One region of the Paenibacillus vortex V453 genome, then DNA from elsewhere that is predicted to be linked to it. Evidence: riboswitches for the same ligand, from Rfam matches in the RefSeq annotation. Region 1 holds a riboswitch; each other region holds the start of a gene.

Region 1 (10,701 bases):
GAGCCTGACCATTTTCTCCAGCAAGAGCTCTGGCGGCGTGGCTACCTCGATTTCAAAGTCGCGCCCGATGCGATGCTTTAATATCATCATGTAATGCCGCACATGGTTAAGCTCGTTCGCAATCGTGATCTCCTCCAGATTGGTCTGAATGGAATAACGGAGCATGAAGGCCATGGCCTCCACCATGTCCGAGATCTCATCCGAATCCTGGACGATGGCGTAACAATTGATCGTCTCCAGTGTGTTGTACAGGAAATGCGGATTGATCTGCAGCTGCAGCGCCTGAAACTCTGCCCGCTGACGCTCAAGCTGTATATCCTGCAGCTCCAGCTGCGTTTTTTGATTGTGAAGCTCCGTATCGTACACCTGCTCGATCATGTCGGATAACCGGCTGACCATGAGATTGTAGCTATGAATCAAGCCGCCGATTTCATCCTCCCGCGGTTTTGCGTCAGAGATATGCGTCCAATTCCCCTTCTCTGTCTGCCTCATGCCATTCTTCAGATTGCGAATAGGATTCACGATCGATTTGCCAAATCTGTAGGCCAGGATGAGCGCAATAATCAACGTGACCAAACCTACAATAATGGTGGTAGAACGAATCCCTGAAATGGGAGCACGCAGCTCTTCCAGCGGCATCATAATGACAAGACTCCAACCCGAATATTCAGACTGGCGCGAGATGATCATCGTTTTGTCGCCAAGCACCGGTTCAATGAAGCGGTTGTCGCCCTTCGCAATAATGCGCTCCGGCAGATCCGTTGCCGTAATTCCGTCCATATCCACATGCTCGGGCGCATAAACGACTTCACCTTCGCGATCCAGGATGAAGAAGAAGCCCTGCTCTCCCAGATCAACGCCGTTCCATAAGCTGGACAGTTGATCTTCATTGAACTCAACCGCAAGCACGCCCTTTACCTCGTACGAATTCATCCCCCGGATTTTGCGCGCAACGGTAATCACGCTATCCCGATCCTGCTCCAGCAAGCTGGTCTTCAGGATGACAAATTCCCCGTTTTCCGGAGTCTTCTTCATCAATTCCCGGAGGCGATCGGTGGGATCAATCGACATCGCGGAGAAATTCTGATTCTGATCAAAAATCGACCTGCCGTGAAATCCCAGAATATACATCATGTGCGTTTGGGTCGGATATTGAATGAAAATTTTCTGAAAGACATCCTTGCGGATGAGATTCGTGAACCTGTAGTGTTCGTAGCTGTCGCTAGGGTCCATATCCAGAAATTTCTTGACGGTATCCTGCAGCAGAATTGTATTGCTGATCCGCTCAAACATTTGCAGATGATTGTCCGTTTGTCTTGCGGCGTTCGTGATCACGGTGGTCATATACTTCTCTACCTGCTCATCAATCGCTTCAGATGATTTCATGTAGAAGAAAACGCCGACCGTGGTAAGCGAGAACAATACAACGATAAAAAAATACAGAAAAATTTGACGGGACAAACTCCTCCGCATCATTCGATCCCCAGCAGCTCCCGGTATTCAGAGGGGGTATACCCGGTTACCTTCTTGAAGGTTTTCGTGAAATGGGGATGATCCGCATACCCCACCTCGAACGATATATCCGTTATTTTATAGTGCGGGATGGCGAGAAGTTTCTTCGCCTTCTCCATTCTTTTTTTGTATCCGGTAGTGGACAAAGGTCTCATCCGTCATCTGTTTGAACAGCTGACTGAAGTAAGACGGGTTGAGTCCGAGCATATCGGCAACCTCGTCAAGCGAGAGATCCCGGGACAGATTGCGTTCAATGTAAGCTTTTGCCTCTTCAACAGGCTCCTTGGCATTGCCTTTTCGCTTCTCCCGAATGAGCTTCACCGTCTGATCCACTGCCTGGCGGAAATCCTCAAAGGTATTGCGTTTCACGCCAGCTTCCGATTCGGGCATTCCTGCCAAAGACTCAAACGAATACACATCCCTGCCGTTAAGTTGCTTGATCAGCTTCGCGTAGAGCTCATCCAGCAATTCCTGAAGCTGAATGGCTTCAAGCCTGCGCTCATTGCAATAATCCTCAATTTCCTGCAGTTTGGCCTGGATGTCATTCATTTGCAAATGCCATACGGCGAGCTCCAGCTGCTCCAGCCAATTCTCCAGCTTGGACAGAGGGAAATACATTCGTTGTTTCTCCTGCATCGATTTCCGGTCCGACATCAGTTTATTCATCGTGTGATGTACCACCGATTTGGTCACAGGCTTAAGCAAATACTCCTTAACCCCATACGACATACATTTCTGAGCGTATTCGAAATCTCCGTAACCGGAGATAACCACCACCGTAATGTCGCCATATTTCTCATAAAGCTGCTTGCTCAGCTCCAGGCCGTCCATCTTTGGCATTTTGATATCCGTGAAAATGAAATCCGGTCGTGTCGTCTGGATCGATTCCAATGCTTCAATGCCGTTCTCGGCCGTATCCGCTTGAATCATCGAAGGATCCGCCTGGGTGATCAGTTTCGCCAAGCCCATTCTTATCATAGGTTCGTCATCAACGACCAGAATGCGGTACATTACCCGTTCCCCTTTCGAAAGCAGCGAGAGTAGTTTAGCTTTAGCAAGATACTCCTCTGCTTGATTCAAGCAGAGGAGTCATTCTTCAACACTATACTAAAACATGCTCTGCTTATTCGAAAGCGTTTTCTTTTTCGTTAAATCGTTTCGTTGCTTCTTCAATAATCTCGTTGCCGCCTTTGGACAGGTATTCTTCCAGCACCTTGCCGTAATCTTCGATCGGCTCCCTGCCGTATACCATGCGCAGGACATGTTCCAGGATCAGAGGCGGAAGTTCATCCGATTTCGGATTCAGCTCGGGGTACTTAACCATCGCTTCCAGTCTCGGATCAAACTCGATCCCGCGGCGACCTTCCTTCGATAGCATGTTATCAAAGGCACTGATCAGTTCCTTGCCGGAATCGGACAGCTCGGATACGCGCTTGTTGTACGTTGTATCCTGCACCAGCCACAGCCAGTAGTTCAAATACCGCATTTTATCCGCGCCGGCGGCATCCGTCGGAACCTCAAAGACCGGCTTGCCATCGGTTACTTGATAATCCTCGCCTTCAATCCCGAAGCTGAAGAACAATTCCGCATCTTCACTGACCATCCAGTTGAAGAATTTCACGATATCCTCCGCCTTATCCTTCGCTTTGGCGTTAATGAAGAAAGAACGGGTGACCGGATTATAATGGGCATAGCCCCCCTTGCCATCAGGTCCTACCGGAGATGGAATCAGAGCTACTTTGGCATCCGGTACATTCTCGGTGAGCTGGGTTCCCCAGATCGGAAGCTCATTCGCATTCATGGACCACATGCCAGCTTTACCGCTCGTTACGATGGACTTGAAATCAGCGCTCTCGATCGTGGCAAATTCCTTGCTGATCAGTCCTTCTTCATGCATTGTCTTATAGATTCCAATCGCTTGCTTCATATTCTCCTCGTCGAAGAAGGTAGGCTTTACCTTCCCGTCCGGGAACACTTTGAACTGGTTCAGATAGCCCAGTACGTCATAAGCGCCGAAGAAGGTATCGGCATATTTGAAGTTCTGGCGACCGGCATAAGGCTGCTCCACCCCGGCTTCTTTGAACGCGCGGAGTACGTCCATCGTCTCCTCAACCGTTGTCGGAATTTCCTTGCCCACCTTCTCCAGCAGGTCGGTACGAATCCATGTTGCCCGTCTGGATGGATTGGAGAGAATTTCGGGAATCCCGTAAATGTTGCCTGTCTTCGAGTCCGTCATCCGCTTCCAGGCTTCCTCCGGGATAAACTTGAGCAGATCCTGCCCGTGCTCTTGCAGAAGATCGTTCAGCGGCAGAAACACTCCGTTCTCGACAGCGCCAGCCAGCTCAGGGCCGCTGATTCCGCCAGTTCCCTGCACCACATCCGGAATGTCGTTCGTTGCAAACATCTGCACCATTTTATCCTGGTACTCATTATGTGGAATGAGACGGATATCAAGGTCCGTATTCGTCTTTTTCTCCAGCTCCAGCACATATTTATCCTTGTTGATATCCGCATTCTTCTCCACGTAGGATACGTTGAGCGTCCGCATCGAGATGGAGAATTTTGTTGCTCCCGCTGCTTCCCCGCCTTCTGTTTTACCGCCACCGGCATGGGTCCCGGCGTCGCCTCCATTGTTGCCCGCACAGCCAGCAAGCATGGTCAGAACAAGACCTGCCGTGAGCGCGCGCGTCCACCTTTTTCTCATGATTACCCCTCTTTTCAAGCTAATATAGTCGCTCATAATAGCGCTTTCAAACTTAATATCAGTATAGAGAGCCGTCAGGGCGGGAACAAGGAATGTCTTTGGCTCGGTTTGTCGTTTTTTTAGGATCACGCTTTGGACTACTCCACTGAATTATTCTTTGATCGACCCGATCATCATCCCATGAATGAAGAACCGCTGCAGAAACGGATACAGAAGAATGATGGGCACCGTGGCTACCAGAATAACCGCCATCTGGATGCCTTGCACGGACTGGGAGCTTGCTTCAAACGCTAGGTTGCCTGTATCGGTCAATCCTTCGTTCACGAGCAGCTCTCTTAACTTCACCTGCAGAGGATACTTGGCTCGATCGTTGATATAGTAGAGTGCATCCATGTATTTGTTCCAGTTGGTCACCGAGTAGAATATGCCTACCGTCGCCAATGCCGGCTTCGACAGCGGAAGCACGATGCTCCATAATGTGCGGACCTCGCTGCATCCGTCAATACGGGACGAGTCAATCAGTTCATTCGGAATCTGGGTGAAGAAGGTTCGAAGCACAAACAGATTGAATGCACTGATTGCTGTTGGCAGCATCAACGACCAGAGCGTGTTCACCAGATTCAGCTCACGCATCAGAATAAATTGCGGAATCAGCGGCGCCGTGAAAATCATCGTCATCAGGATGATGATCATGATCGTTTTTCTGCCTACATACTCGGGTCTGGACAGTGGATACGCCAGTGAGGCAGTAGCAGCCAGATTAATGAAGGTCCCGAACACTGTAATATAAACGCTGATTCCAAAAGCTCTCCAAATGGAGACGTCATTGAATACATGCTGGTAGTAAGCGAACGTAAACTCCACCGGCCAGAACATGACCTCTCCCCGGTCGATAGCACCTGGGCTGCTGAACGACTGAGCGATCACGTTGAGAAAAGGGAACAGCATGGTGAGTGCAAGAAAGGTAAGGATAATATAGTTGCATACAAGAAACATTTTTCTGCCTGCACTGTCATATTTCACGTTGGATGTCACTCCCCTCTAATACAGCGACTCGCCGGTCGCTTTCTTGCTGATGGTGTTTGCTATCGAGATCAGGAACAAGCCGACAACGGATTTGAACACCCCGATGGCTGTTGCATAGCTGTACTGAAGCTGCTGCAGGCCAGCCTTATAAATGTACGTATCCAGAATCTCGCTGGATTGAATGTTAAGCGGGTTCTGAAATACAAAGACGCGTTCAAATCCATAATCCATGAAATCCCCAATCTTGAGCAGGAACAGGATCGTAATAACAGGAAGCAATGCCGGCAGCGTAATGCTGAGGGTCTGACGCCATCTGCCCGCTCCGTCAATATCGGAGGCTTCGTAGAGATCCGGGTTGATACCTGCAAGCGCCGCAAGATAGATGATGGTCCCCCATCCGACGTCCCTCCATAATCCGGAGCCCACCAGCACAGAACGAATATAGGAATCCTCTCCAAGAAAATAGATCGGCTCCATGCCGAACCAGCCCAGCATCACATTCACGATCCCGGATGATGGAGACAGAATGCCAACAAAGATACCGCTTACAATGACCCATGATAAAAAGTGCGGCGCATAGAAAATGGTCTGCACAATCTTCTTGTAAACGACTTGGCGAACCTCATTAAGGAGTAATGCCAGAACAATAGGCGCTGTAAAAGCAAACAAAATGTCGTACGTGCCCAGTAGAAGCGTATTGCGTAATATTTTCAAGAAATCGTAATGCTGGAACATTCGTTCAAAGTGCTCGAGACCCACCCATGGACTTTGGGTCACGCCGGCAAACAGATTATAATTCTGAAATGCGATGACAGAGCCCATAAGCGGAACATACTTGAACAATCCGAAGAACAGAAGACCTGGTAGGGATATGAAATACAGTGCCCTGTATTTCCACATGAAGCCTAATATGTTTTTGCGCTTGGTATATTTTCCCGGCAGCGCCTTGCTTACTGCTTTTGTTGGTTCGGCCATCTGTGCTCACCTCTTGTTTCTCAAATTGGCCGGTGCATGATCATCTATCGGAATTTCGTCAAACTGGATGCTGATGAATTCGGGTTCACGATCAATAATACGGGACAACTCTCTTGTAAAAACATCAATGATTTCGCTCTTCTGCTCATCCGAGCGTCCCTCATACATTTTAATCGTAATTTGCGGCAACGGCTTTCGCCTCCTTATGAAATGGATGTGATGAATATCCTTATCCTATAAGTTTTCAGGTACGGGCAGCAATGGAAGTTGATCGCTTCCCTTGTGTTTTTTTTAGGTGCTTCGAAAAGCTTGTGTTTTTTTAGGATCGGCTTGTTATTTCAATAGTTCTTCTGCTCCGCGTATAGAATTTATCGCCTTTCTATGGAACAATAGGTCTCAGCAGAAACGAGACATCAGCCGATCTATACCATAAGTTCTGGGAGGGTTACGATGAACGGACAACAGCAGGAAGCGATCGCATCCTATTCGTTATTATGGGAACGACTCGAGGCCAAACTATCACGCATGGCGGAGCAGCTGGCAGACAAGGTTCCCCATGCAACCAAGAACGGGATCTATGATTCCACCCGGATCGATTGGTGGACCTCCGGTTTTTGGCCGGGGATGCTGTGGATTATGTATGATATGACCAAGCAGCCGCAGTATAAGGAATGGGCTTGGGAATGGGACATGAGACTTGAGCAGGCCATTATTGCAGAGAGCAACTTTCATCATGATGTAGGCTTTCAGTTTCTGCCGACGGCCGTAATCAAATATAAGCTGACCGGGGATCAGGATGCCAGGCGCAGAGGGGTGTTGGCCGCTACCCTGCTGGCTGGAAGATACAATCCTGCGGGACGGTTTATACGTGCCTGGAATCAGGTGAAACCTACCTCCTGGAATCACGGGAATGAAGGCTGGTCCATCATTGACTCCACCATGAACCTCTCCCTCCTGTTCTGGGCCTCCGAGGAGACAGGTGATCCGAGATATGCGCATATTGCCAGAGAGCAGGCCAATACGGTAGTGGAGCATTTTATAAGACCGGACGGCTCCGTTAGGCACATTTGTCGGTTTGATCCGTTCACCGGGGAATTCATGGAAGCGCTCGGAGGACAAGGACTGGGACCCGAATCCGCCTGGAGCCGGGGCGCTGCCTGGGCCTTGCATGGCATGGCCAACACGTACCGGTATACCGGTGATATCCGATATCTGGACGCCGCGAAACGCGTGGCGCATTTCTTTGTCGCGTCCCTTGAGGAGGATTCCATACCGCTCTGGGATTTTCGTGCGGAACCCGAGAAGCTGGAAACACCCGCAACAGCAGCAACCCATCAATCAGCTGAATCTCTCTTCATTGCGGCAGAACCCCGAGATACGTCAGCGGCATCCTGCGCTGCTTCGGGTTTGCTTGAGCTCGCAGATCAGGTACCGCAAACCGAAAGCGCGGTGTACCGCAGAAGTGCCTTACGCATCATCGACTCCTTGACGACTCGTTACGCTGAATGGGATGATCCGAATTATGAAGGCATACTGAAAGAGGCAACAGGCCATTGGCCTGGTGACCAAAATATCAACGTCTCCCTGATCTATGGCGATTACTATTATGTTGAGGCCGCTGCCAAGTTAATGGGGTGGAAAAACCGGATCTTCTGATCCGGTTTTTTTGCGTAAGACAACCTCCATTTAAATAGGTTGCATAATTATGGAATTTATTGTACCTTGATACTCAGCAATCAAATTTAATTAATGGGAATAGGTGCTGATGTTGAAGCCTCTTCAATTTCAGCTTAAAAGGGAAGTTTGGTGCAACACCAACGCGGTCCCGCCACTGTAACAGAGGAGTTTGCCATCGGATGATGCCACTGATCAGCTTTTGATCGGGAAGGCCATGGCAGACCTTGATTCTGGAGCCAGGAGACCTGCCTATTCTGACAACACTGCTTACCTACGGGAGATAGGGAGGTGTTAAAGATCGCAGCATCCGTATGTACACAACGGAGGCGTCTTTACCCTTGATATTATGATCGGGGTAAAGGCGTCTTTTTTTATTCAGTCATTTAAATATGTTGGTGGAGGCGAAGATATTGATGGCAAATGTTCAAAGCAGCAATCTCGGCTATCCGAGAATCGGAGCAAATCGCGAATGGAAAAAAGCATTGGAATCCTTCTGGAGCGGCAAGCTTGAGGAACACGAACTTCTATCCAAGTTGGACGACATTCGGTTGGACCGTTTACGCATTCAACAGGAGAAAGGCATCGACCTTATTCCGATTCATGATTTTACAATGTACGACCATATGCTCGACATGTCGGTGATGTTTGGCTTGGTGCCACAGCGTTTCAAGTACGATGGTGATCCTGTACCGCTGAGTGTCTACTTTGCCATGGCTCGCGGCAGTCAAGGTGCTGCTGCGTGCGAGATGACCAAATGGTTTAACACGAACTATCACTACATTGTACCGGAACTTCAGGATGCCAAACCACATCTTACGGTCAACAAGCCGCTAGAAGCTTACCGTGAAGCCAAATCCTCGCTAGGTATCGAAGGTAAACCTGTTCTTGTCGGTCCCTATACCTTCCTTAAGCTGTCTAAAGGCTACACCCCGGATCAATTCGAGTCCTTGCTGGACCAGTTCACGGATTTGTATGCGGTAATCCTGAAGGAGCTGGAGCATGAAGGTGTTCAGTGGGTGCAGTTCGACGAACCGATTCTGGTTACTTCATTAGCCAAAGATGAATTGGCGCTTGTATCATCCGTATACAAAAAACTTCATGCAGCGGCTCCGGCGATCCGGATCATGCTCCAAACCTACTTCGATTCGGTCAGCCATTATGTAGAGATCATCTCCTTGCCTGTGCAAGGCATCGGGCTTGATTTCGTACACGGCCTGGATGGTAATACCGAACAGCTTCTCAAGCACGGGTTTCCTGAGGATAAGGTACTGGGGGTTGGTCTTATCGACGGTCGTAACATCTGGCGTTCAGATCTCGATGCCAAGCTGGAATTGCTGGACACCCTCTCCCAAAAGGTGAAGCCTTCTCAATATGTGATACAGCCGAGCTGCAGCCTGCTCCATGTTCCCGTATCCACAGCTTATGAGGATAAGCTGGACCCCGTACTTCGCCAGGCGTTATCTTTTGCCAATGAGAAGCTGGACGAATTGACGCTGCTCACTAGCGCGCTCAATAATGGGATTGAGTCCGTTTCCGAGCAGCTGAAAGAGCATAACCAGGCCGTAGCCGCCATGAATCAATCATCGCTGCGGAATAACGAACAGGTACAGAAAGAAACGTCCAAGGTTGTCGGATTGAATCCGACTCGAGCGCTGTCGTTTGAAGAGCGGCGCAAAGCCCAGCAGAAGAAATGGAATCTCCCGCTCCTCCCTACCACAACCATCGGAAGTTTCCCGCAGTCGACCGAAGTTCGGCAGGCCCGGAAGAACTGGAGAAGCGGCGAATGGTCTGCCGAGCAGTATGAAACCTTCCTCGCCGAGCAAACTCGCGCCTGGATTGAGATTCAAGAAGACATCGGCCTGGATATTCTCGTTCACGGGGAGTTTGAACGGACTGATATGGTGGAATTTTTCGGAGAAAAATTGGATGGGTTTTCCTTTACAGCTAACGGCTGGGTTCAGTCCTACGGATCGCGCTGCGTCAAACCTCCCGTCATCTATGGAGACGTTGAGTTCGTAAACCCGATGACCGTGAAGGAAACCGTATATGCACAGAGCCTGACCTCGAAACCCGTCAAGGGGATGTTAACCGGACCGATCACGATCCTGAACTGGTCCTTCGTTCGCGACGACATATCAAGAGAATTGGTCGCTTATCAGATCGCCCTGGCTCTCCGACTTGAGGTTAACGCACTGGAGCAAGCAGGCATCGAGATGATCCAGGTTGACGAGCCGGCGCTTCGTGAAGGATTGCCGCTTAAGCGTGAAGATTGGCAGGCATATCTGGATTGGTCAGTGAAGGCATTCCGTCTGTCCACCTCATCCGTGAAGGATACAACCCAAATTCATACCCATATGTGCTATTGCGAATTCCATGACATTATCGATTCCATTCGCGCCCTGGATGCCGACGTGATATCCATCGAGACTTCACGAAGTCACGGCGAGCTGATCGGGAGCTTCGAGGAGCATACGTATGATCATGGCATCGGCCTTGGCGTTTACGATATTCACAGCCCGCGCGTTCCGGAAGTCGATGAGATGACCCAGATGATTAAGCGTGCGTTGTCCGTACTGGATCCCGAACTGTTCTGGATCAACCCCGACTGCGGATTGAAAACGCGCGGGCGCGATGAAACCGTAGCTGCCCTGCGCAACATGGTTGCAGCAGCTTCCCAATATCGAGAGGTATTGTCCGTTAATCAATCTTAAAGGGTTGAAGTAAGAAAACAGGCAAGCGCTCTTGCTTAAAGCAGAGCGCTTGCTGTTTTTTTTATATAGATGACCCCTGCTTCTATACTTCCTGTT
Region 2 (10,701 bases), on a different contig from region 1:
GTTCCTTCAGGCTCAGCCTGGAGCAGTACATTCGTAAGCCACAGCGTAAGGCAGTCCACCACTACGGCCGGAGCATCTGAAACCGTTTCGCCAAGCGTGTCCAGCAGCTCTGGCAAGGCAATTGGCTCCTCCACCGTCTGCCACCCATAAGCGGAATCATGCCGCCGGTCTTGATGGATGCGGATGCGTGCTTGCATCTCATCGTCATAAGCCTGCGCAGTCGCCACATACATTCCGGATTCAGCCCGCTTCATGCACAGCTTCTCCGCGAATGAACTCTTCCCGCTTCTTGCCCCTCCCGTGACCAGCACGCTTCCTTGTTGGCTCATACCGATCCCCCGCTGATTCCGGCGCTTTCAAACGTCGCCATCTCCTGCATGATCCTGCAAGCCGCTTCCACCAGATGCAGGCACAGCACGCCGCCGGTTCCTTCTCCAAGACGCATGTCCATTTGCAGCATCGGGTGGAGTCCCAGTTCTTCGAGCAGAAGAACATGCGCCTGCTCATGCGAAGCATGAGAGGCAATCATATAAGCGAGGGCTTCCGGACAAATCGATTTTGCAATCAAAGCCGCCGCACTGGAAATAAAACCGTCGATGATAACAGGGCATCCGTGTGCAGCTGCACCGAGAATCAGCCCCGTCAATCCACCGATTTCATAACCCCCGACTTTGGAGAGCACATCCAGAGGATCATGCGCATGCGGTTGATTGACTTGTATAGCCTGCTCCACAACGTTAATCTTATGTATCAGCCGCTCATCGGTTACGCCAGTTCCTCGTCCCACAACCTCAGAGGGTTGTTTGCCTGACAGAACCGAGAAGATCGCGGCGCTTGGCGTTGTGTTCCCAATGCCCATCTCACCGGTCACGAACATCTGCGTCCCCTGGGAAGCCAGCTCTGCCGCTATCTCTGCTCCGGTTATGATGGATTGCAGCGCTTCCTCTCTGGTCATGGCCGGTCCTTTAGCCATATTGGCGGTTCCTCTGCCAATGTTCCTGGAGAGGAGCTTCTCATGGTTCAGCTCTGTCCCGACACCGATGTCAACACAATGAACGTCGGCTCCCGCCTGGCGAGCCAGCACGTTAACAGCTGCGCCTCCATTCAGGAAGTTCATGACCATCTGAGGCGTCACCTCTGCCGGAAATGCGCTGATGCCTTCCTCACACACTCCATGGTCCCCGGCCATGACAACGACAGATTTTTTTGTAAACGACGGCTTGATGTTGCCTGTGATCCCGGCTAATTGAATTGCAAGCGACTCGAGCTTGCCAAGGCTCCCCGGAGGTTTCGTCAAGGTGTCCAAATAGGCTGCGGTCGCGGCCTGCACTTCGGCATTCAGAGGTTTGATGTTAGCCGTTATATCGTTCAAATGATCCGTCAAGGATTTACTCAATTCAAACTTCCTCCTTCTTTCTTGCACCTAAATCTTACATCGCCAGCAGAAGCCGGAGCAAGAGCTGTCAGGACCATGTGCTGTTCGCCGTTAACAGCACCTGTGGAGCTCCGTTCTCGGGATGGGTGACAATGGAGGGCTCTACCCTGAATATTTGGCGAATATATTCTGCTGTCAGCACTTCCTCCGGCTTCCCGACCCCTGCGACCTTTCCCTGATCCAGAACCAGCAGCTTATCGCAAAATTGAGCCGCCAGGTTCAGATCATGCAGTACGCTGATCACCGTAATGCCGGATGAGTTCCGCCATTCTGCCACCATATCCATGAATTGAAGCTGATAGCGAATATCCAGATAGGTTGTCGGTTCGTCCAGCATCAGCAAGGACGGCTCCTGGACCATCACCTTGCCAAGGGCAACTCGTTGACGCTGACCCCCGCTTAACTCGGTAAGCCGACGTTCCTCGAAACCGCCAAGATCCAGCTTCTGAATAATGGCATCAATGAGCGGGGTCGCATCTTTATCCTCTCGACCAAGCCAATTCAGAAACGGGAAGCGTCCCATTTCCAGCACTTCCCGCACGGTAAAATCCGTCGGATCGAGACCTTCCTGCTGAAGGACGGCTGCGATTCGTGCCAGCGCTTTTCTGTTATAACTCGAAAGCTCCCTGCCCCGGAGCGAGACGCTCCCTGCCGTAGGACTCTCCACACCGGATAACAGCTGCATCAGGGTGGATTTGCCGCTTCCATTCGGACCGATGATTCCCCACCATTCACCTTCCGTTATGTGCAGATCTACACCTGCAAGTATCGGCACCTGGCCATATGCCTTGCCAAGACCCTGGGCTCTAATCATGCTAACCCCTCCCTACGCCGTTTTTTGTTCCGGTACAGCAGGTACGCAAAGAAAGGAGCGCCTATGAATGCAGTGACCACCCCGAGCGGTATTTCCGTTGGAGCCAGCACGGAACGTGCAGCCGTATCACACCAGACCATAAAAATCGCACCGCCCAGAGCCGACAAAGGGACAATGGTACGGTAATCGGAGCCTGTGATAAGGCGTATCATATGCGGAACCACAAGCCCCACGAAGCCAATGACGCCGGAGACCGATACGGCAGCGGCGGCAAGCAGGGTAGCTACGATCAGTACGCTTGTCTTCAGGCGATCCACATTCAATCCCATATGAGCGGCCTGCCGTTCCCCAAGCGACAAAATATTAAGCGCTCGCGACCGGCTCCATAAATACGCGAATCCCACGATAAAATACGGGAAAAGGATGGCCGTATACGACCATCCGCGCATGCTCAGGCTCCCCATCGTCCAGTACAGGATTTGGTTTACCGTATCTTTGGACATCACCGTCAGAAACGAAACCACAGCGCCCAGAAACGACTGCATGACCACCCCGGACAGGATCAGTCCGTGAATCGGCAGCTTTCCTTGATCCCTTGCCAACAGCAGCACAACCCACAATGTGCCTGCTCCGGTCAGAAATGCTACAAGCGGCAGGGTGTAACCTCCAGCAAAGGAGTATTCCATCCCGAAAAAAATCAGGGATGCTGCGCCAAGCGCAGCACCCGAGGATACACCGAGCGTGAACGGATCCGCCAGCGGATTACGCAATACGCCCTGAAAGGCAGCCCCGGCTACCGCCAGGGAAGCTCCAACAAGCATCCCCAGCAAAATCCGCGGTAACCTCACCTTCATCAGAATTTGTTCGGATGAAGCTTCCCAGCTCGGGAGGATGGAATCGCCGATCCCCGGCAGCCGGTGCAGCAGCATCGCCCCAATCTCTCTCACAGGTTGCGTGAACGGATCCGATTCCGAGACTGACAACCAAGGTTAGCAGCAATAGGATAACGCCGGCCGCACCGAATCCTGCAAGTTTTTTACTCATGGATTCATCAGTTCCGGGTAAACAGCCTTCGCCACTTCAATTAGTCCTTGCGTAACGCGGGGACCCGGACGGCTCAGCAGGTTGGCATCTACGGCAATGACCTGATCGTTCTTGATGGCTTCGATCTGATCCCAGCCTCCGCGCTCTTTAATGAGTTGATCCAGTGTTTTTTTGGTCGCTTCATCAACCACATCGTCCGTGTACAGAATGACATCCGGGTTCGCAGCGATAATCTTTTCTTCGCTGATTTCGAACCAGCCTTCCGTATCGCCAGCTGCATTAACACCGCCGGCTGCAGTGATGATCTCATCCATAAATTCGCCTTTGCCTACAGTCCATCCCGGGGAGAACTCGACGTACACCTTCTTCTTGTCTTCATCCTTCACGGATTTCACAGCTTCCGTAACGGATGCCAGTTCCTGCTTCATCTGATCTACGACCGCTTTGGCATCAGCTTGACGATCGGTAATTTGTCCGATCAGCTCAATGTTCTCCATCACGGCATCGATGGTTTTCGGATCATTGACAAACAGGGTTACGCCAAGCTCACGCAGTTTCTCGGCATTCTGTGCATTCATCGAAGCGGCAAACACCACATCGGCATCAGCTGCAATAATAGCCTCTTTATTCACTTGGAATCCGCCCAATTTGGGCTTGGATTTCGCAGCTTCCGGATAATCGTCATTATCCGATACGCCTACGATTTCCTCATCCAGACCCAGAGCAAACAGCTTTTCCGTCTCGGACGGAGTCAAGGATGCAATCTTAGCCGGCGCTTTATCAAACGTCATTTCAACCCCGGTTGAATCCTTAACCGTTAATGGATACGTGGTCTTAAGCTCCTCACCGGAGTCGGCTGGCGCTTCGTTGGTCTGCCCTTGCTCCTGTGCAGCTTGCGGCGTGGTTTCTTTCGGTGCCCCTTCTTCCCCGCCACAGCCGATCAAGGCCAGAGCCATCAGTATGGCTACTAGAAGTACGGACCATGTTTTGTTTATTGCTTTCATCTCTTCAAATCCCCCTAAACATAATTGAGAACCTGGCGCTGTACGTCTAAATTCCTTCAACCGATCCCCTGAGCAGGAAGAAAAACGTCAATCGTCATACTCCAAAGAAGCAAAAATCCCTGATTCCTCGTAAATAAGGACTCAGGGATTACGTTTTAACATAAGGACACCTGGATAACCGTTCACAGATAGCGCCTTAAACTGCCGTCCGCACGGGACTGCAAAACGTAATCCTCTCCTCGAAGGACCGTCATTCATTCGCTAAGGGCAGGTCTCCTGACTTACAGGCTGTAACGACTTCCCCGCCTTCCCAAGCGCTGACGCTCAGTGGCATGTGGAGAAGTCCCTGCTTCACAGTGGCGGGACCGTGCCGGACTTGCACCGGCTTCCCTATTAACCCGGCAGAAGACATGAATAACCTCTTCTGTCCGGGACCCTCGCAAACAATATGAATTTATTTATGATAGGCCAAGCATGGTTTCTCTGCACAAGATTATAGGCGATAAACCATCGCCTTACAACTGGAAGTTTCGCTCGTTTCAAGGGTTTAACGATATTGGTTTTTCCCGTTATCGTTCATTCCGCACCAAAATCGTACGATTTCATTTATTCGTTTACCCGTACGCCTCGCCAGCGTGCTCCGTCCCAGGCCAACTGCAGCTGGAGCACCTCGCCCGGCGATACCGACGTAGCCCAGAATTCTGTATCCGGGAGGGTTGCCGCTGCAATCTGCCGGATGACGCCCCCGTGGGTGACTACAAGCACGTCCATATCGAGCACCCCCGGCTGAGTCTCGGTATCGTGGCCCGCTGATTCTGACTCTGACTCTGACTCTGACTCCAAGAGAATAGCGGGGCCTTCCTGCATCGACAATAACCCCTTCATATCCTGATACATTTCGGCCAGAAAAACCTCAATTCGGGAACAAAAAGATGGCCAACTCTCCCCGCTCGGCGGCGTAACCGTTCCCGGGTTGTCGATCCAGCGCCGATAAGCCGCATTTTCCTTCAAATCCTCGTAGGTTTTTCCTTCCCAATCGCCAAAATCAAGCTCCCGCAGCTTCCTGTCATAACAGACACCGGGAATAACGCTGCCAAGCTCGACCTCATTTATAATGCCGGGCATATGTAAATCCGACAGGATGCAGTTCAGTGTTTGTCTACAACGAAGGAGATCACTGCAATAGACCTTGGCAACATGCCTGGAGCGAAACTCCTCCCGCAGCGGAAGCAGCTGTTCCAGCCCTTCCATCAGAGCCCCCTGATCCTCGTGACCCAGGTAACGGCGTTCCTCATTCCACTGCGTACGGCCATGACGAACAAGATGCAGGTTCAGTCTTACAGCCATAACGCACCTCCGGCTGCTGTAATCAGCCCCAGCACCGCTGTGCCGAGTACCGTGAACAGAATGGATACGCCCAGCAGAAGCCGGGTTGTCACCCGAATATGCTCTGCATGAAGCGCACGTTCGGGATCGCCCATGTAAGCCCGGAACGAGATCACGCCTTGATAGGAATTCTCGCCTCCCAGGCGAATGCCCAAGGCGCCGGCAACCGCGGATTCCGGGAAGCCGCTGTTCGGGCTTGGATGCTTCCGCGCATCTCTTTTGACCATCGCAATCGCTTGCTTCCACTGCAATGAGAACATCGCAGCCACCACGGTTAACAGGCCTGCGGTCAGGCGCGCTGGTATCCAATTGGCGATATCGTCCAAACGGGCGGAAGCCCAGCCTAGGGACTCGTATTTCTCGTTTTTATAACCGACCATGGAATCGAGTGTATTCACCGCACGGTAGGCCATTGCAAGCGGCGCTCCGCCGATCAGGGCAAACAACAGCGGGGCGATCACCGCATCCACGATATTTTCCGCCACCGTCTCCACCGTTCCGCGTACAACCTCCGGCTCATCCAGATGGTCGGTGTCTCTGCCGACCACCATGCTAAGGGAGTATCTCGCTTTGGCGAGATTCCCGGAACAAAGATGGCTGTATACTTCCAGTCCGGCATCACGCAGCCCTTTTACAGCAATCGTAGTGGCTATGAGCACGACCTCCGCTCCCCAGGCAAGCCAAGGATGAATCGCCGCACATAACAGCAGCAGAAGCCATGTCAGCACAAAGGAGCCGCCGGCCACAATCACCGGCAGCAGAATGCCCGCACGCTTCAGGCCTTGAGCCGTAGTCGCCCGATGGCGTATCCATCCTTCCACCCGGCGAATGACCTTCCCCATGCCGATGACAGGATGGGGCAGCCATCTCGGATCCCCGATCAGCAAGTCCAGCAGCACGGCTGCCCAGATGACCCATATGGCAGTCATATCCGGTCCTCTCTCTCAGAGACAATGCTCTCCGTAACACTGCGGTAAACGAGTTGGCCAATCATACCGCCCATATCGGTTGCAGTTCCGGCATAATGATGATTCACGCCGTAAGCGGGATTTCCGCTAACCCCCAAGACGATGGCATCGGTTGTCGTTCCGGTCGCGATGGCTCCCGTTTCATGATCCTTCACGCCCAGATCATGAAGTGCTGCGGCCTTCGCTTCCGTTGCCGTCAGGACGGCATTCACCATACAAGCAGGCGTCATCATCCCGTCGATCAACAGCATGATATTAATCGTGCCCGGCTGATAAGCGGCAAAGGTCGTACGGCTTGATCCTGCACGCGCAGCATTGCCCACACCAGCGGTGGCGCAGCATAGAATGGAGGCTTGTTCCCCACGCTCTTCCCATATGGATGCATATTTCAGTTTTACCGCTGTCATCAATCCCGCCGTAGAGCCAGCCGGATACCCGTGTTCCTCGATAAAGCTAAACATATCGTTTACGGGATCACTGCAATCGTAATGCCTGTCCACATAGCGGTTCACCAGATGATCCACACGCCCAAATCCGCCGCCATATATGGCACTGCTCAAGGAAACGGCCTGATCCGGCAGCGATATCCGAATATGCGGGTAATCCTGCTCCGCTTCCAGGGACACTGTCGTTCCCAGCCACGCTTTCGAACGGTAAAGGTGACTCTTGCTTGTTAGAAAAGGTACGGCCACGTTTCTCTCCCCCTGCTCCATGATCTTGTTAACTCCCCACCAAGTGCGCTGCCCATGTATCTGCCGTTCTGACAATCCCTAAGGCACGTCATCCAGAAGATTTCAAAAGAACCTCCGCCGCCATGGCAAGCATCCTGTCGTTGGACTGGGCATCTTTAACGGCTAGCCGGATATGGCGCTCACCCAGACCCGGGTACATGGCGCAGCTGCGGACAAGCACGCCGCGTCTGCCCATTTCCCGTTGAAAACTTTCTGCGTCCATATGCTGAGGAAGCTCCATCAGCAGAAAATTGGCTTCCCCTGGCGTAACATCGAGCCCCAGCGCTTGCAGTCCCTGCATCAGCTTGACACGCTCTTCGTGAATCAGCTGCAGCGTATTCTGTTCATAATCCCTTCCGCTCCCTAAACACACTTCTCCTGCAAGCAATGCCAGCCCATTGACACTCCATGTGACCTGCTTGCCAGCCATCGCCTGTATGACATCGGGATGCGCAGCAGTATACCCGAGCCGCAGACCCGGAATCGCATAGAACTTGGTCATCGATCTTACGATTACCGTCCGAGGATATTGATGGAGCTCTGGCATCAAGGTCTGCCTGTCTTCCAGCGGAATGAAATCAATAAAGGCCTCATCCAGCACCAGCCAAGTCCCTTCTTGCTCTGCAGCAGACGCCATATCGCGGATATCCTCGAGGCTGTATTGAACCCCGTTCGGATTGTTGGGCTGCCCCAAGAATACTAAATCCGTGCGGGCAAGCAGCGCCACAATATCCGCCTTGTCCGCACGCCAGTCCCGTTCCGGGCGACCGCAAACGGATCGGATATCCGATCCGAACTTGACAGACAGCTCCCGATATTCGGAAAAACAGGGATCGACCACTCCAACCGTTCGCGGCTGAAGGCCCATCAGCAGCAATGCCATGCATTCTGCCGCCCCATTGCCGACAAGAATTCGCTGGGCATCGGTGCGCAATTCCTCAGCGAGCATTCCCTTGAAGCTGCGATGCCCGGGATCCGGGTAACGAATAACTGCGCCCAGTCCTTCTTGCAATGCTGTTATGACCCCTTGAGGCGGTCCAAGCGGGTTAATGTTGGCGCTGTAATCCAGAAAAGCCGAAATCGGCTGTCCAAACGTCGAAGCAGCTGTCTCCACATCCCCGCCATGTCCGTATACCTCGATCAAGGGTTGTCTTTTATCACTCATACGGGCTCCTCCAGTTCCATTCCACAGCGCTTGCAAGCCCTGCCGTTATGTAATGCCACCATTATGTCGCTACATTCCTTGACTCGTCAACATGGAATGCTTTGTCTCTGCCTTAAAATTGGTTTACAATAGTCTTTGTGGCACCACATTTTGAATTGTGACGACGGAGGATACTATGCTATTTATCGATAATCAGGGGATCCATGATCCATCCATTAACCTAGCGATTGAAGTAATATGTCTTGAAGCACTTGTCGATGGACGAGAGCGTACCTTCTCTTTTATATTAATAAGCCTTCCATCATCATACGGAAAGCATCAGAATACGATTGAAGAGATCAACCAGGAATACGTTCGTGACAACAACATTCAGATTGTACGCCGGCTGTCCGGCGGCGGCGCAGTATACCATGATCTCGGAAACCTGAATTTCAGCTTTATTACAAAGGATGACGGGCAGTCCTTCCACAACTTCCTGAAGTTCACCCAGCCGGTCATCGACTTCCTGCAAAAGATGGGCGTGCCCGCTGAGCTCAGCGGCCGAAATGACCTCCAGGTCGGCGAGAAGAAAATTTCAGGGAACGCCCAGTTCTCGACGCGGGGACGCATGTTCAGCCACGGCACACTCATGTTTGATCTGAACCTGGATGACGTACAGGCATCGCTGAATGCCAATCCGGAAAAATTCAAATCCAAGAGCACCAAGTCCGTCCGCAGCCGCGTTGCAAACATCAAGGAGCTGCTCGGCACCGACATGACCATTGAACAGTTCCGCGCTGAACTGCTCCGCTCGATTTTTGGCATGGAGCCTGACCAAGTGCCGCAGTATGTGCTTCAGGAGAAGGACTGGGAAATCATCAACCAAATCTCGAAGGAGCGTTACCGGAACTGGGATTGGAACTACGGACTGTCCCCTGAGAGCAACGTGAAGCATGCCAAGAAATTCCCAGTGGGCATTATCGATATCCGCATGGATATCCGTGAAGGACATATTGGAGAGATTAAAATTTACGGCGACTTCTTCGGTGTAGGCGATGTCGCTGACATCGAAAACCTGCTCCGCGGCAAACGTTACGAAGAGCATGCCGTTCGCACCGCACTGTCAGACATCAACGTCAAACACTATTTTGGCAACCTGGAGTTTGATGATCTGATCAGCCTCATCTTTCTTGAGGAATAGAAGGTCTGAGGCATCCTGTCACTGGATTCCGGCCCAAATTTAAATAAGCCTCGCACCCCGTGTGGTAAAAAACACATAAAGGTGCGAGGCTTTTTTCGTCGATAATAACAGCTATTCATCACGAGGCCATAAACACATACCACACCAGGATAAGCGTCAACAGTATGCATACATTCTCTACTGTACGCCCCCACTTGCTTCCCGTGCTCATAATTTTAAATTTAATTCTCCATTTGAACGGCGGCAGCGGCCGGATGCCGCGGTTGGTCAAGGCATCTGCAAGCAAATGAATGGAATAGGACAGACCTCCGGCAAACCATAGGCTTTCCCCGCCGATCTTGCCCTGCGATGCAAAATAGAGCAGACCTGTCCATCCAACGGCAGCATAGACGGTATGGGTTAACCCGCGATGGGTCACCAATGAACCTGCAATCAGCACGCTGCCTGCAATCGTGTTCCATGGGCTGAAGCTTTGCCCGAAGGATATCAGTCCAAGACCGATCAGAAACATCACGATATGACGCAGCGTCCGGCTTGGCAGGTATGACACGACCCCGATCAGTCCGGCCAGGGCGATGTTCCATGGCGCATACTCCTTGCCATAGAATGCAACGAATATAGCGGCGCCAATCATGGCGAGCTGAAGTATCCTCAGCATGCCTGAAGGAATGGCTTTGCGGACCAGCAGGGAGTTGGGTTCGTCAATGTCGGGAAGCAGAGCGCTAACCAGGGCCACAGCCGCAGCAGGCAATGTGACAGGCACCCCGCTCATGCCCATTACGGATAAAGTAACCCCTGTGCTAATAATCAAATGAGCTCTCCCCATCATGATGACAATCTTCCTTTCTAAAGCTCTGTGTTGACTATGGGATAGATGCCGGTCTTTCGTCCGATAAGCCCAGGGTCATGAGAATATACGTTCGGTTCATAAGTATAGCAAAATCATCCTCTTTTTGTCTAGCCCTTCCACTTTT
Region 3 (10,701 bases), on a different contig from region 1:
GGCCTTATACCCATGTTACCAAGGTTCCGAAGGGAGCCGAGCTGCTGGTCTTGTCCGGGCAGGTGGGAACCGATATGGAGGGGGGATTGCCGGATGATATGAAGGAACAAGTCGAGAATACCCTGGCGAACATTCAGCGCCTGTTGGCAGCAGAAGCACTCTCGGCGGATCATATCGTCAAAATCAATATTTGGGCAGCACAGCAGGTGGACTGGGTTCACTTCCATCAGGTGTGGGAAAAGTTCCATGGCGGAAAGGCGCCGGCCATGACAATGGCCTACGTGCCGGCACTTGCGATGCCGTCCATTCAGGTAGAAATCGAGGTATGGGCAGCCAAGTGGTAACCCGCTAGATAGCAAGATGATAAGATGATGATTGGAATGCAGCCGATCCAAGCGCGTTAAAAAAACCTCCGTGATATTCCTGGCAGGAATATCGCGGAGGTTTGTGTTTGTTGAAGGAGTTTTTTTTGATTTTTTCAATTTTAATATCATTGGATCAAGGATTCAGGCAGACGTAATGTATTTATATTTTTTTTAATATTATTCCAATATTTAAGTTAAGAATTTTATAAGACCTATCAACAGAGAATAATTTCTCAATATACATTTTCTTAATATATTGTTAAAATTTCCACATAAAATGAAGGAGGCGAAATGATAATTTGTGAGAGTTAATGACTTTAGAATGCCTTAAGATACTTAATAAAATAGATTGGCAAGAATTCGAATCCTACTTAAAGAGAGGGGATGGGGATTAAATTGAAAAAAACGAACCAGATTTCATTAATTTGGAGGAAATATCCCAGTTACAAATATTTAACGTATACGAACATTCTAACAGGTTTAACCTCATGGGGTTCCTTCATAGCGATGCTTGTATTACTTAATCAAATTACAGACAATGGAATTCAACTAGGGATGTTATGGGCTGTAAGTGGACTTGCGCCTTTAATGTTTAGTTTTTTAGTTGGTTTCTTAGTCGATCGATTTAATCCGAAGAAGGTGATTGTTTTTTCAGAAGTATTTCGGGGAATTTTATTTCTAGGATATATCGTTGTTCCGTTACTAGGTGGTATGTATGCTTGGATTTTATTCTGTTTATTAAGGTTCGTAGGTGGACTTCTAAACTCTTTAGCAACTATTGCACGTCAAACGATCATACCTGATTTAATTGAAGAGGATGATTTAATTGTAGCTAACTCCTTTAATTTCACAATAACAAGTTCTATTAGATTACTAGGCGCTGCAGCTGGTGGAACCTTAATTTCCTTCTTAGATCTGGATATTGCTTGGATGGTTACCTCGCTTTCATTTTTTGTTTCAGCAATTATAAGTAGTAGAATTACCCTGAAAAACAATAGGAAAATGGTGAGTTCCAAGAACATCAAAAAGGAGTTTGTTGTAGGAATACAAGTAATAAAAGAACAAAAATTTGTAAAACTTGTCCTACTTGCAGCTCTATCAGGGGGAATAATCATTGGATCATTTAATTTGATGTTAGAGCAATTTGTATCCAATGTCTATGAAACAAAGCATTATGGTATCAGTTTACTCTATATATCTGAAGGTATTATCTCAGTATTGGTAGGCTACTGGTTAGCTAATAACAAGTTCTTGTTTAAGAACCCTTATAAATATGGTTATGTATATATATTGATGGGGCTGACCTGGACGCTCTTTGGTTTTACAGAGCAGCTCTATCAAGGTGCGATTAGTTTAATGTTATTCGCTTTTGTAGGTGCATTTATCGTACCTTTTGAACGACAAATAATGCAAACTGACGTGCCTGCTCATTTACGAGGCAGATTGTTTGGCCTTTGGAACACTTGTAGTTTAGCTTCTATACAAGTGGGGGCGTTTCTAACTGGAGTCTTTATATACTATTTTGGAATTCGATCTGTACCTATACTGACCAGTGTGTTAGAAGTTGGCCTAGGAATATTCTTTATATTCTATGTGAAAAAACACATTGTTGTCGGAGCGGCAAAACAGATTAATACAACCCATTAGAATATAAAGTTTTCTAATGGAATTTAGAAAATATCCATAAATTGAATATTATTTGAGTGAGCGAATTTCTTTATTAAGCGAGAAAGCGATTCCCCCCTTAGAAAATCACATCATACTTTCGGAGACAATGACTCCGAGGTTTGTTCGTTTTTTGGGGACCTGCCTAAAGGCAGAGACTCAATATCAGTACACAATGGCTTCATCGTCCCTACGTCAATCTTCCAGCATTCCCAAAGAGAAAAAGCGCTCCTAGTGCTATATTAGCCTAGAAGCGCTTTATAAACTCATTGCAAAGCTTGCGGGTGTCCCAAGGACTTTGAAGACTCTGTTACAGATCGTCAAAACCGTTGTCGTCGCCAACCTTGCCGTAGTTACGGGATTTGGCTTCGAAGAAATCGGTTTTGGTTGCGTTCAGAGCTTCATCCGAGAAAGGCTTGATCCATGGCATGCAGTTGACGTCTACGCCTTGGTAAGCTTTTTCCAGACCCATCATCGTAATACGACGGTTTGCGATGTACTTGATGTAGTCGCCCAACTCGTTCAGATCGATGCCGCGTACATTGCTGAGCGTGTAGTGTGCCCAGTTGGTCTCGAGCTCAACAGCACGGTCGATGGTGCGGTACAGGTAGTCGATGTTCTCTTGGGAGTTCAGCTCTGGGAAATCCTTGAGCAGCTGTTTGAATACTTCGGCGAAGAAGTAGCAGTGCTGGTTCTCGTCACGCTGAATGTAAGAGATCATCTGGCTGGTTGCCATCATCTTCTGGTCGCGAGCCAGGTTGTAGAAGAAGGCAAACGTGCTATAGAAGAAGATACCTTCCAGGATCAGGTCGGCCACCATAGCTTCAAAGAAGGTTTGCGGCGACGGATTATCGCGGAAGTTCTGATAAATATCTGAAATGAACTGATTGCGCTCCAGCAGAACCGGATCATGCTTCCAGTATTCGAAGATTTCCTTCTGCTCTTGATCCGAAACGATGGAAGAGAGCACGTAGGAATAGGATTGATTGTGAACGACCTCTTGCTGACCGATGATGGCCGAGATGGCTTCGAGTGACGAGTCGGTAAAATAACGCTTCACATCGCTGACAAACATCGTCTGCATGGAATCCAGCACAGCCAGCAGGGAGATGTTGATTTTGAAGGTGCGCTGTTCCTCTGAGTCCAGTGTAGGGAACTGCTGCGCATCCTTGGACATCGGGATTTCGTCCGCGATCCAGTGGTTCAGCAGCAGCACCTTGTATAGTTTATACATATGAGGCATCCGAATGTCGTTCCAGTTCAAGATCCCGGAGCACTCACCTTCAATTACACGGGTGGAGCGGTTGGGTGCTTCGGTGTTAAATATCTTTTGCATTTGCATGCCAATTCTCTCTCCTTGCATATCATAGTAGGGCGGGTTGAGGGACGGGTATCCACTCTCCAGCCGCTGTAGTCCGCCCTTTGCTTGAATGTATTTAATGGTATCAAAGGGCTCTCAAAGGCGGACGTAAAATCTTCCGCTTGGATACCCTTACCCTTGTAGTCTTGTATTAGAAAGTATATTCAATCCCGCTTACAGCCGTTCGATGCTTGTAGCACCCTCATGCGAAGCGACTCCCAAAGGGAGAGCGATCCCAGCAGGAAGTAACTCAATAAACGCACGAAGCAGCTCTTATGCCATGCACAACATGAGAAGCGACTCCCAAAGGGAGAGCGATCCCAGCAGGAAGTAACTCAATAAACGCACGAAGCAGCTCTTACTCTCTGCACAACATGAGAAGCGACTCCCAAAGGGAGAGCGGTCCACGCAGGAAGTAACTCAATAAACGCACGAAGCAGCTCTTATTCCATGCACAACATGAGAAGCGACTCCCAAAGGGAGAGCGGTCCACGCAGGAAGTAACTCAATAAACGCACGAAGCAGCCTTAGTCCCTGCACAAGATGAGAAGCGACTCCCAAAGGGAGAGCGGTCCACGCAGGAAGTAACTCAATAAACGCACGAGTAACGCCATAGTCCCCGCACTACATTCCAGCGTTCCCGAAGGGAGAAAGCGCTCCTAGCCACCAAAGTAACATAGAAGCGCCTCATTCATTCCCTGCACACCTTGCGGGTGTCCAGAGGGCAGAGCCCTTGGGGCCCTCCCTTGGAAGGGAGGGTTTGGGCGGGTTCGAAATAGTTTACATTAAACTCTTAGCTTGCGCACGACTCACACTCTTCAATCGTCAACGCACGGCTGCGCACATAATACGTGGACTTGATGCCGGCTTTCCATGCATGCAGGTGCAGCTCCAGGAATTCCGAAGCCCGGATATCAGGGCGAACATACAGGTTAAAGCTTTGCGCCTGGTCAACGTGACGTTGACGCGCAGCCGCCATTTTGATGGACCAATGCTGGTCGATCAGGAAAGCGGTCTTGTAGTACCAGATTGTTTTTTCAGACAGATCCGGAGCCGGGTTAGCCACTTTGTAGGTGGTTTTTTCTTCATAAGACAGAAGTTCGTACAATGGATCGATGCTCGCTGTGGAACCGGCGATAATCGATGTGGAGCCGTTCGGTGCGATGGCAAACAGCCAAGCGTTACGGACACCATTGGCTTGTACTTCCTGTTGCAGCTCACGCCACTGTTCGGTGGTTACGAATTTGCCTTCATGCTCGCCGTCGGTGTAACCGCGGAACGTGAAGTACTCGCCGCTCTCCCAGTCGGAGCCTTTGAATTTCGGATAGTGGCCTTTTTCCTTGGCCAGCTCCATGCTGGATTTCACGAGCAGGTAATTGATGTGTTCATACAGGTTGTCATTATAGGCAACGGCTTCGTCGGACTCCCAGCGGATACCTTCCAGCGCCAGCAAGTGATGCAGACCGAAGGTTCCAAGACCGACCGCACGGTATTGGCTGTTGGTATATTGGGCTTGCAGAACTTCAATATTGTTGATGTCGATAACGTTATCCAGCATACGAACCTGGATAGGAACGAGACGCTCCAGCACACCGGCCGGTACAGCGCGAGCCAAGTGGATGGAATTCAGGTTGCAGACAACGAAATCGCCAGGGATTTTGGAAATAACAATCCGGGTTTGACCATCCTTTGTTACCAGCTCTTCTTGCTCGACAACGGTTGGAGATTGGTTCTGCATGATCTCGGTGCACAGGTTGGATGAGTAAATCATGCCATGTGCAGAGTTCGGGTTCGCACGGTTTACCGTGTCGCGGTAGAACATGTACGGTGTACCCGTTTCAAGCTGGGATTTCATCACGCGTTTCATAATGTCGATCGCTTGTACCGTAATACGCGGCAGCTGCGGGTTCGCCACGGCTTCTGCATATTTTTGACGGAACTCGCCATCGCCTTGAGCTTGATCATAGAAGTCTTCCAGGCCAAGCGGACGGCCGTTCTCGTCTTTCCAGCCCATGATCTTCTTCACTTCATGCGGACAGAACAGGCTCCACTCCTCACGGGCCTCTACAGCCTCCATAAACAGGTCAGGCAGACAGATGCCATGGAACACGTCATGGGCTCTCATACGCTCGTCACCGTTGTTCAGCTTCAGATCCAGGAAGGACAGAATATCTTTGTGGAACACATCCAGATAAACCGCGATGGCTCCTTTACGAGTTCCCAATTGGTCAACACTCACGGCGGTGTTGTTCAATTGGCGAATCCAAGGGATAACGCCGGAGCTGGTGTTCTTGTGACCGCGGATATCCGAGCCGCGTGCACGGACTTTACCGAGGTACACGCCAATGCCGCCGCCCATTTTGCTGAGACGGGCAATATCGGTGTTGGAATCGAAGATGCCTTCCAGAGAGTCGTCAACGGTATCAATGAAGCAGCTGGAGAGCTGGCCTGCTACTTTTTTGCCTGCATTGGACATGGTCGGTGTGGCAGCTGTCATGTATAGGTTGCTCATCGCCCAGTAGGCTTCTTTTACAAGGTCAATACGTTTGTCGGCTGGCTCGTTGTGCATGAGGAACATTGCGATTACCATGTAGCGTTCTTGCGGAAGTTCCATGACACGACCGTCAAAGTCGGTTGCCAAATAACGCTCAGCCAGTGTCAAAAGACCAATGTAATCAAACAGCAAATCGCGGCTTGGATCGATGCATTCGCCGAGCTCTTCGATTTGCTCCTTGGTGTAGCTGGTCAGAAGATCCTCGCGATAGATGCCCTTCTGTACAAGCTCTGTGATGAGCGGGTAGAAGGCACCGTAAGGCTCTTCCGGGTAGGCTTTGTATCGGCGGTTGGTGGCCGCTTTTTTATATAAAGAGGTCAGAAACGAACGCGCAGCTGCAAACTTCCAATTCGGCTCTTCTTTTGTCACAAGCTCAAGCGCGGACATCGTGAAGGCGCTGCTGATTTCTTCGCCGGTGACTTGCTCACCGCGCAGTTTAGCATTTACGCCGCGAAGCAGGCGCTCTTTATCAAGCATGTCCAATCCTTTCAGATTGCGGTCGGCATAGACAGAGAGGCGTATTTCATCAAAGGCGAGCTGACGGTTGTTCGGTTTAACTACGAGCTGGGGCATGAATAATTCCTCGCTTTCTTAGGGGGAAATATGAAAAAGGACATCAAAAAAACATTTTCTAAAACCCGCAGGCTTGAAAATGTCCGTGCGCTGTGATTCGTGAATGACGTTTGACATAAGCCCTTGAAGGGGCATGATGTTATGTACAGACGCAAGTTTAACGAACACTTACCTAATGTCCCGTAGGTTGGTGTTGGCTGCGTACAGGCAGGTCTCCTGACTCGGACTTTGACAAATCGGAGCCTTCCCCAAGACCTTGATGAGGTCCGCCAGAAGAATATTCCATGATTTGGTTCGGCCTGGATAGGATAAATAGCCGAGAGCCCTTACAGTGGCGGGACCGTGATGGATTTACACCATGCTTCCCTATTAAGCCGGACCGCCTTATAGGTTGTTCCGGCACCTATACACACTATATTTGGTTGTTGTTTATCTAATTTAACCCAATATATTGTGTTTGTAAACCATATTCTTAAAATTGAACGCAAAAAGAATTATAGCAAACGAGCGGTCATTGTGCCAGCTAAGAAACTGTCAAAAGGCCATAACATTTCCTGGATTGTGACCGAATGCGACCTTTTCTGCACACATACCACGTATATTATCGTTTTGACAAAATACGATAGTTGCGTACTGGATCTGTGGTGGAAGGAGCAGACTATTTTTTATTGTGAATAGCGAGTTAGGGGCTTTGATATGAGTGATCAGAATTGATATGATATCTGTGTCTGGAGATTGAAGAGTTCTATATATGAGATGTTGCGAGGGAGGTTTTGGTATTGGCTATAGCGGAAGTGACGGTGATTCCGATTGGAACAGCAACAACGAGCTTAAGCTCTTATGTGGCCGAGATGCAGCGTATATTGAAACAACAGGACGGGATTACATATGAGCTGACTTCGATGAGCACCATCATAGAGGGCGAGCTGAATATGATCTGGCGAGCGATTGAAGCTCTGCATGAGGCGCCATTTCTATCTGGAGCCCAGCGCGTATCGACTTCGGTCAAGATTGATGACCGCAGGGATCAAGTCTCCTCCAGCAAGCAAAAGATTCAATCGGTGCAGGAAAAATTAGGCGGATAATCTTGCTTATTGCAAGGGATGTTCCGGCTAGGCTGGGACTTGTATTTTGCTGCTAAAGTATTATAATAATTTTGCTGTTCGTGGAGGCTTGTTTTCGAACCACATATGCTGGTGTAGCTCAGGGGTAGAGCAACGCACTCGTAATGCGTAGGTCGGGGGTTCAATTCCCTTCACCAGCATGTTCATTGCAAGGAGATCATATCCTGATTTCTGGCTGGAATGATATAAAAATGGCGCCGCAAGGCGTGCTTTTTGTGCCCCTGGGTGATCCGGGGGCTATTCTTGTTAAGGAGAGAGCGCCCTATCATTCGGCATTTTATATCATATATTACATAGTAAGCGATTCATATTATTCGAGTTTGTTCGTGGCCTTCGCTGTCGAAAAGATGAAACGGGCTGCGGCTCGGAAAGATGAGGTGAAGGGAGATGAAGAAGGTATTTATTGATCCAGGCCACGGTGGAAAAGATACCGGAGCGGCTGCTCATGGTCTGTTGGAAAAGGACATCGTGCTAGCGGTGTCCCTGAGCGTGAAAAACCGGCTGGAGGCCGAGTACAATGGCGTGCAGGTGCTGCTCTCCAGATCTGCGGATGTTTTTCCTACGCTAATGGAGCGGACCGAGGCGGCTAACAAGGCTGGGGTAGATATCCTGGTTTCCGTCCACTGTAATGCAGGAGGAGGAGCCGGTGGCTTCGAATCCTATAAGTACACGCATACGTCGGCTGCAACAGCCTCTTTGCAAAATGTGCTTCATACCGAGATCATGACGGCCTTAAAGCCTTTTAACGTAATCGACAGGGGGCAGAAGGCAAAGAACCTGCACATGGTCCGTGAATCGAACATGCCTGCGGTACTGACAGAAAATTTGTTTGTTGATGTTGCCGCGGATGCAGCCAAGCTTAAGAGAGAGGATGTCGTGGGTGCCCTCATCGATGGTCATGTTGCCGGCATTGCAAAATATCTCGGGTTGCAAAAGAAGGAGGCGGCTGGTGAGGTGAGTGATAAGGTGAATGTTATTGTAAACGGCAAACCAATTCAGGATGGCAAGCTGATTAACGGGGTGACCTATGTACCGCTTCGGGCGACTGCCGAGGCACTGGGTGCAACCGTGGGATGGGACAATAAAACAAAGACAGCAACGATAACAAAGGAGACATAACCCATAACCCATGAGCCAATCGTCCAGCCACATTTTAGTTCCCCTTAATTAAAATTTAATCTCCCATTAAGATTCGCAGCATATAATAAAAGCACCCCTTAAAAAATATATCAGAAGCCCCTCTAACTTCGGTTAGAGGGGCTTCTTTGGTCTTCTGCTCTTTCGATCCTCTGCTCTTTCGATCCTCAACTAGACCTTAGTGTGGACCTGATATTCTGCCAACATTATTTAGAATCCCAGCCATTTCGTGATATAGGCGGATACGGCTAATTCCTGAAAATCCTTCCAGCTTCGAAATGGGGTATGTTCAACGATAAACGGGTTAATCGTACTTCCTTGTATGAATATGTCAAAATCTTCATCCGTGCTTCCCTCGTAACCAGCAGCTTTCAGCAAGTGATCTATGGAAGAAAACTTGGTATGCCGTTGAATAAATGATTCCGAGAACAGTTCTTCCACGGGCACCTCTTGTTTCATATCTGAGAGCTTTGAGGCATTTTCTCGAATTTCCAATAGCTTCTCTTCATCCAGTCCGTCTAATCCACTGATCCCAGTATTCATTATGCCCACCTCCAAAAAGTTGCACGTCACTCTATTATACATATACGAGTATGCTGAATTATGGGATTCGATTTTTTTTGAAGCGGGTCTTGACTTGGAAGATTTATATAGGAATAAAAAAATAAATGAGCTTTCTTCATAGTCATGTCCAACCGGGAAATTTCGCGTGGCTGCGACATTTATGTATCATGCATTCCTGAATAAACGCACATCCCATTATAATTATTCTTTACCTAGGAATGGCTGTGGTTTTCATGTAGACTGGTAATGATTTACTGCCAACATGCCTTGTTTTTTTGGGTGATGGAGGTTTGTACATACTTGCTTGCATATGGGGGTGGGCACTGTGCCCAAAAAAGAAAAGGTTTCTATGTCGTGGCTGCTGCGATATTTGAAGCCGGTCAAAGGACGACTGCTGCTTCTGCTTATTATGCTGTTGACGTCGACAGGCTTGCAGCTGCTGAATCCGCAGATTATTAAACGGTTTATCGATACGGCAGCTGGTGGCGGTGTTCTGGCCAGCCTGATTCAGCTGGCGGGATTATTCCTGGTTGTGGCTGTCATTAACCAGCTGATTACGGTGGCTGTCAGTTATCTGGGTAACGATATTTCGTGGCGTGCAACGAACCGGCTGCGTGGCGATCTTTTGAAGCATTGCCTGCGTCTGGATATGCGGTTTCATAACGTCAAGACGCCAGGCGAAATGATTGAGCGAGTCGATGGTGATGTTACCAGCATCTCGAATTTTTTTGCGATGTTTATCGTGCAGGTCATCGGCAGTTTTGTGCTGTTGGCCGGGATATTGGGGTTCATGTTCACGGTGAGTCTGCCTATCGCCATCGTCATGTCGGTCTTCACGCTGCTGTCGATTCTGTTTATGGTGTTCATCCGGAACATGGGCGTTAATTCATCCAAAAGCGAACGGGAAGCCAGTGCTTCGCTGTTCGGCTTGATTGAAGAGCGTATCGCAGGCATTGAGGACGTTCAGGCGAACGGCAATGTACCGTACGTAATGAATCGGTTTCACCGCTTGATGCGCAGTGTATTCCTGAAAGGGAGAAAAGCCTGGATGCTGCGGGTCATTCCCTGGAATACCACGGTTGTTCTGTTTGCCCTTGCCGTTACCGCTGTGCTGTTACTGGGGGTCCGTTATTATCTGATTGGCGAGATTACGCTGGGAACCCTGTTCCTGATCTATCAATATACACAGATGCTGAACGACCCGATTGAGATGCTGGGCGATCAGGTGCAAGAGTTTCAAAAGGCAAAATCCGGCATGCTCCGCTCCAGGGAACTCCTGTCCAACAAGAGCGAGATTGTGGACGGAGAGCAAGAAGAGCTTCCCGAGGGTGCGCTCGGATTGGAGTTTGAGGGAGTTAA

What was found. Region 1 has a riboswitch for cobalamin ahead of metE (5-methyltetrahydropteroyltriglutamate--homocysteine S-methyltransferase). Riboswitches for the same ligand answer to the same signal wherever they lie in the genome.
Region 2: it holds a riboswitch for cobalamin, as region 1 does, so the genes downstream of both, PVOR_RS24835 (ABC transporter substrate-binding protein) here and metE (5-methyltetrahydropteroyltriglutamate--homocysteine S-methyltransferase) in region 1, are expected to answer to the same signal.
Region 3: it holds a riboswitch for cobalamin, as region 1 does, so the genes downstream of both, PVOR_RS05070 (ribonucleoside-diphosphate reductase subunit alpha) here and metE (5-methyltetrahydropteroyltriglutamate--homocysteine S-methyltransferase) in region 1, are expected to answer to the same signal.

Annotation. Positions count from the first base shown of each region.
Region 1 is NZ_ADHJ01000025.1:359,520-370,220, forward strand. Features, by position in the region: gene PVOR_RS16560 (cache domain-containing sensor histidine kinase) at 1-1,476, opposite strand, end outside; gene PVOR_RS31900 (helix-turn-helix transcriptional regulator) at 1,473-1,631, opposite strand; gene PVOR_RS16565 (response regulator transcription factor) at 1,591-2,523, opposite strand; gene PVOR_RS16570 (extracellular solute-binding protein) at 2,636-4,216, opposite strand; gene PVOR_RS16575 (carbohydrate ABC transporter permease) at 4,367-5,239, opposite strand; gene PVOR_RS16580 (ABC transporter permease) at 5,258-6,217, opposite strand; gene PVOR_RS16585 (tautomerase family protein) at 6,224-6,406, opposite strand; gene PVOR_RS16590 (glycoside hydrolase family 88 protein) at 6,668-7,873, shown strand; cobalamin riboswitch at 7,958-8,161, shown strand; gene metE (5-methyltetrahydropteroyltriglutamate--homocysteine S-methyltransferase) at 8,308-10,605, shown strand; gene PVOR_RS16600 (sensor histidine kinase) at 10,688-10,701, opposite strand, start outside.
Region 2 is NZ_ADHJ01000045.1:37,603-48,303, forward strand. Features, by position in the region: gene cobU (bifunctional adenosylcobinamide kinase/adenosylcobinamide-phosphate guanylyltransferase) at 1-329, opposite strand, end outside; gene cobT (nicotinate-nucleotide--dimethylbenzimidazole phosphoribosyltransferase) at 326-1,396, opposite strand; gene PVOR_RS24825 (ABC transporter ATP-binding protein) at 1,464-2,249, opposite strand; partial or broken gene PVOR_RS24830 (FecCD family ABC transporter permease) at 2,246-3,293, opposite strand; gene PVOR_RS24835 (ABC transporter substrate-binding protein) at 3,290-4,297, opposite strand; cobalamin riboswitch at 4,547-4,751, opposite strand; gene PVOR_RS24840 (histidine phosphatase family protein) at 4,904-5,644, opposite strand; gene cbiB (adenosylcobinamide-phosphate synthase CbiB) at 5,635-6,612, opposite strand; gene PVOR_RS24850 (adenosylcobinamide amidohydrolase) at 6,609-7,343, opposite strand; gene cobD (threonine-phosphate decarboxylase CobD) at 7,432-8,547, opposite strand; gene PVOR_RS24860 (lipoate--protein ligase) at 8,723-9,727, shown strand; gene PVOR_RS24865 (metal-dependent hydrolase) at 9,846-10,556, opposite strand.
Region 3 is NZ_ADHJ01000010.1:47,548-58,248, forward strand. Features, by position in the region: gene PVOR_RS05055 (GNAT family N-acetyltransferase) at 1-344, shown strand, start outside; gene PVOR_RS05060 (MFS transporter) at 750-2,012, shown strand; gene PVOR_RS05065 (ribonucleotide-diphosphate reductase subunit beta) at 2,341-3,372, opposite strand; gene PVOR_RS05070 (ribonucleoside-diphosphate reductase subunit alpha) at 4,184-6,517, opposite strand; cobalamin riboswitch at 6,707-6,939, opposite strand; gene PVOR_RS05075 (MTH1187 family thiamine-binding protein) at 7,297-7,602, shown strand; tRNA gene PVOR_RS05080 (tRNA-Thr) at 7,710-7,781, shown strand; gene PVOR_RS30545 (hypothetical protein) at 7,788-8,048, shown strand; gene PVOR_RS05090 (N-acetylmuramoyl-L-alanine amidase) at 8,029-8,760, shown strand; gene PVOR_RS05095 (hypothetical protein) at 8,989-9,321, opposite strand; gene PVOR_RS05100 (ABC transporter ATP-binding protein) at 9,668-10,701, shown strand, end outside.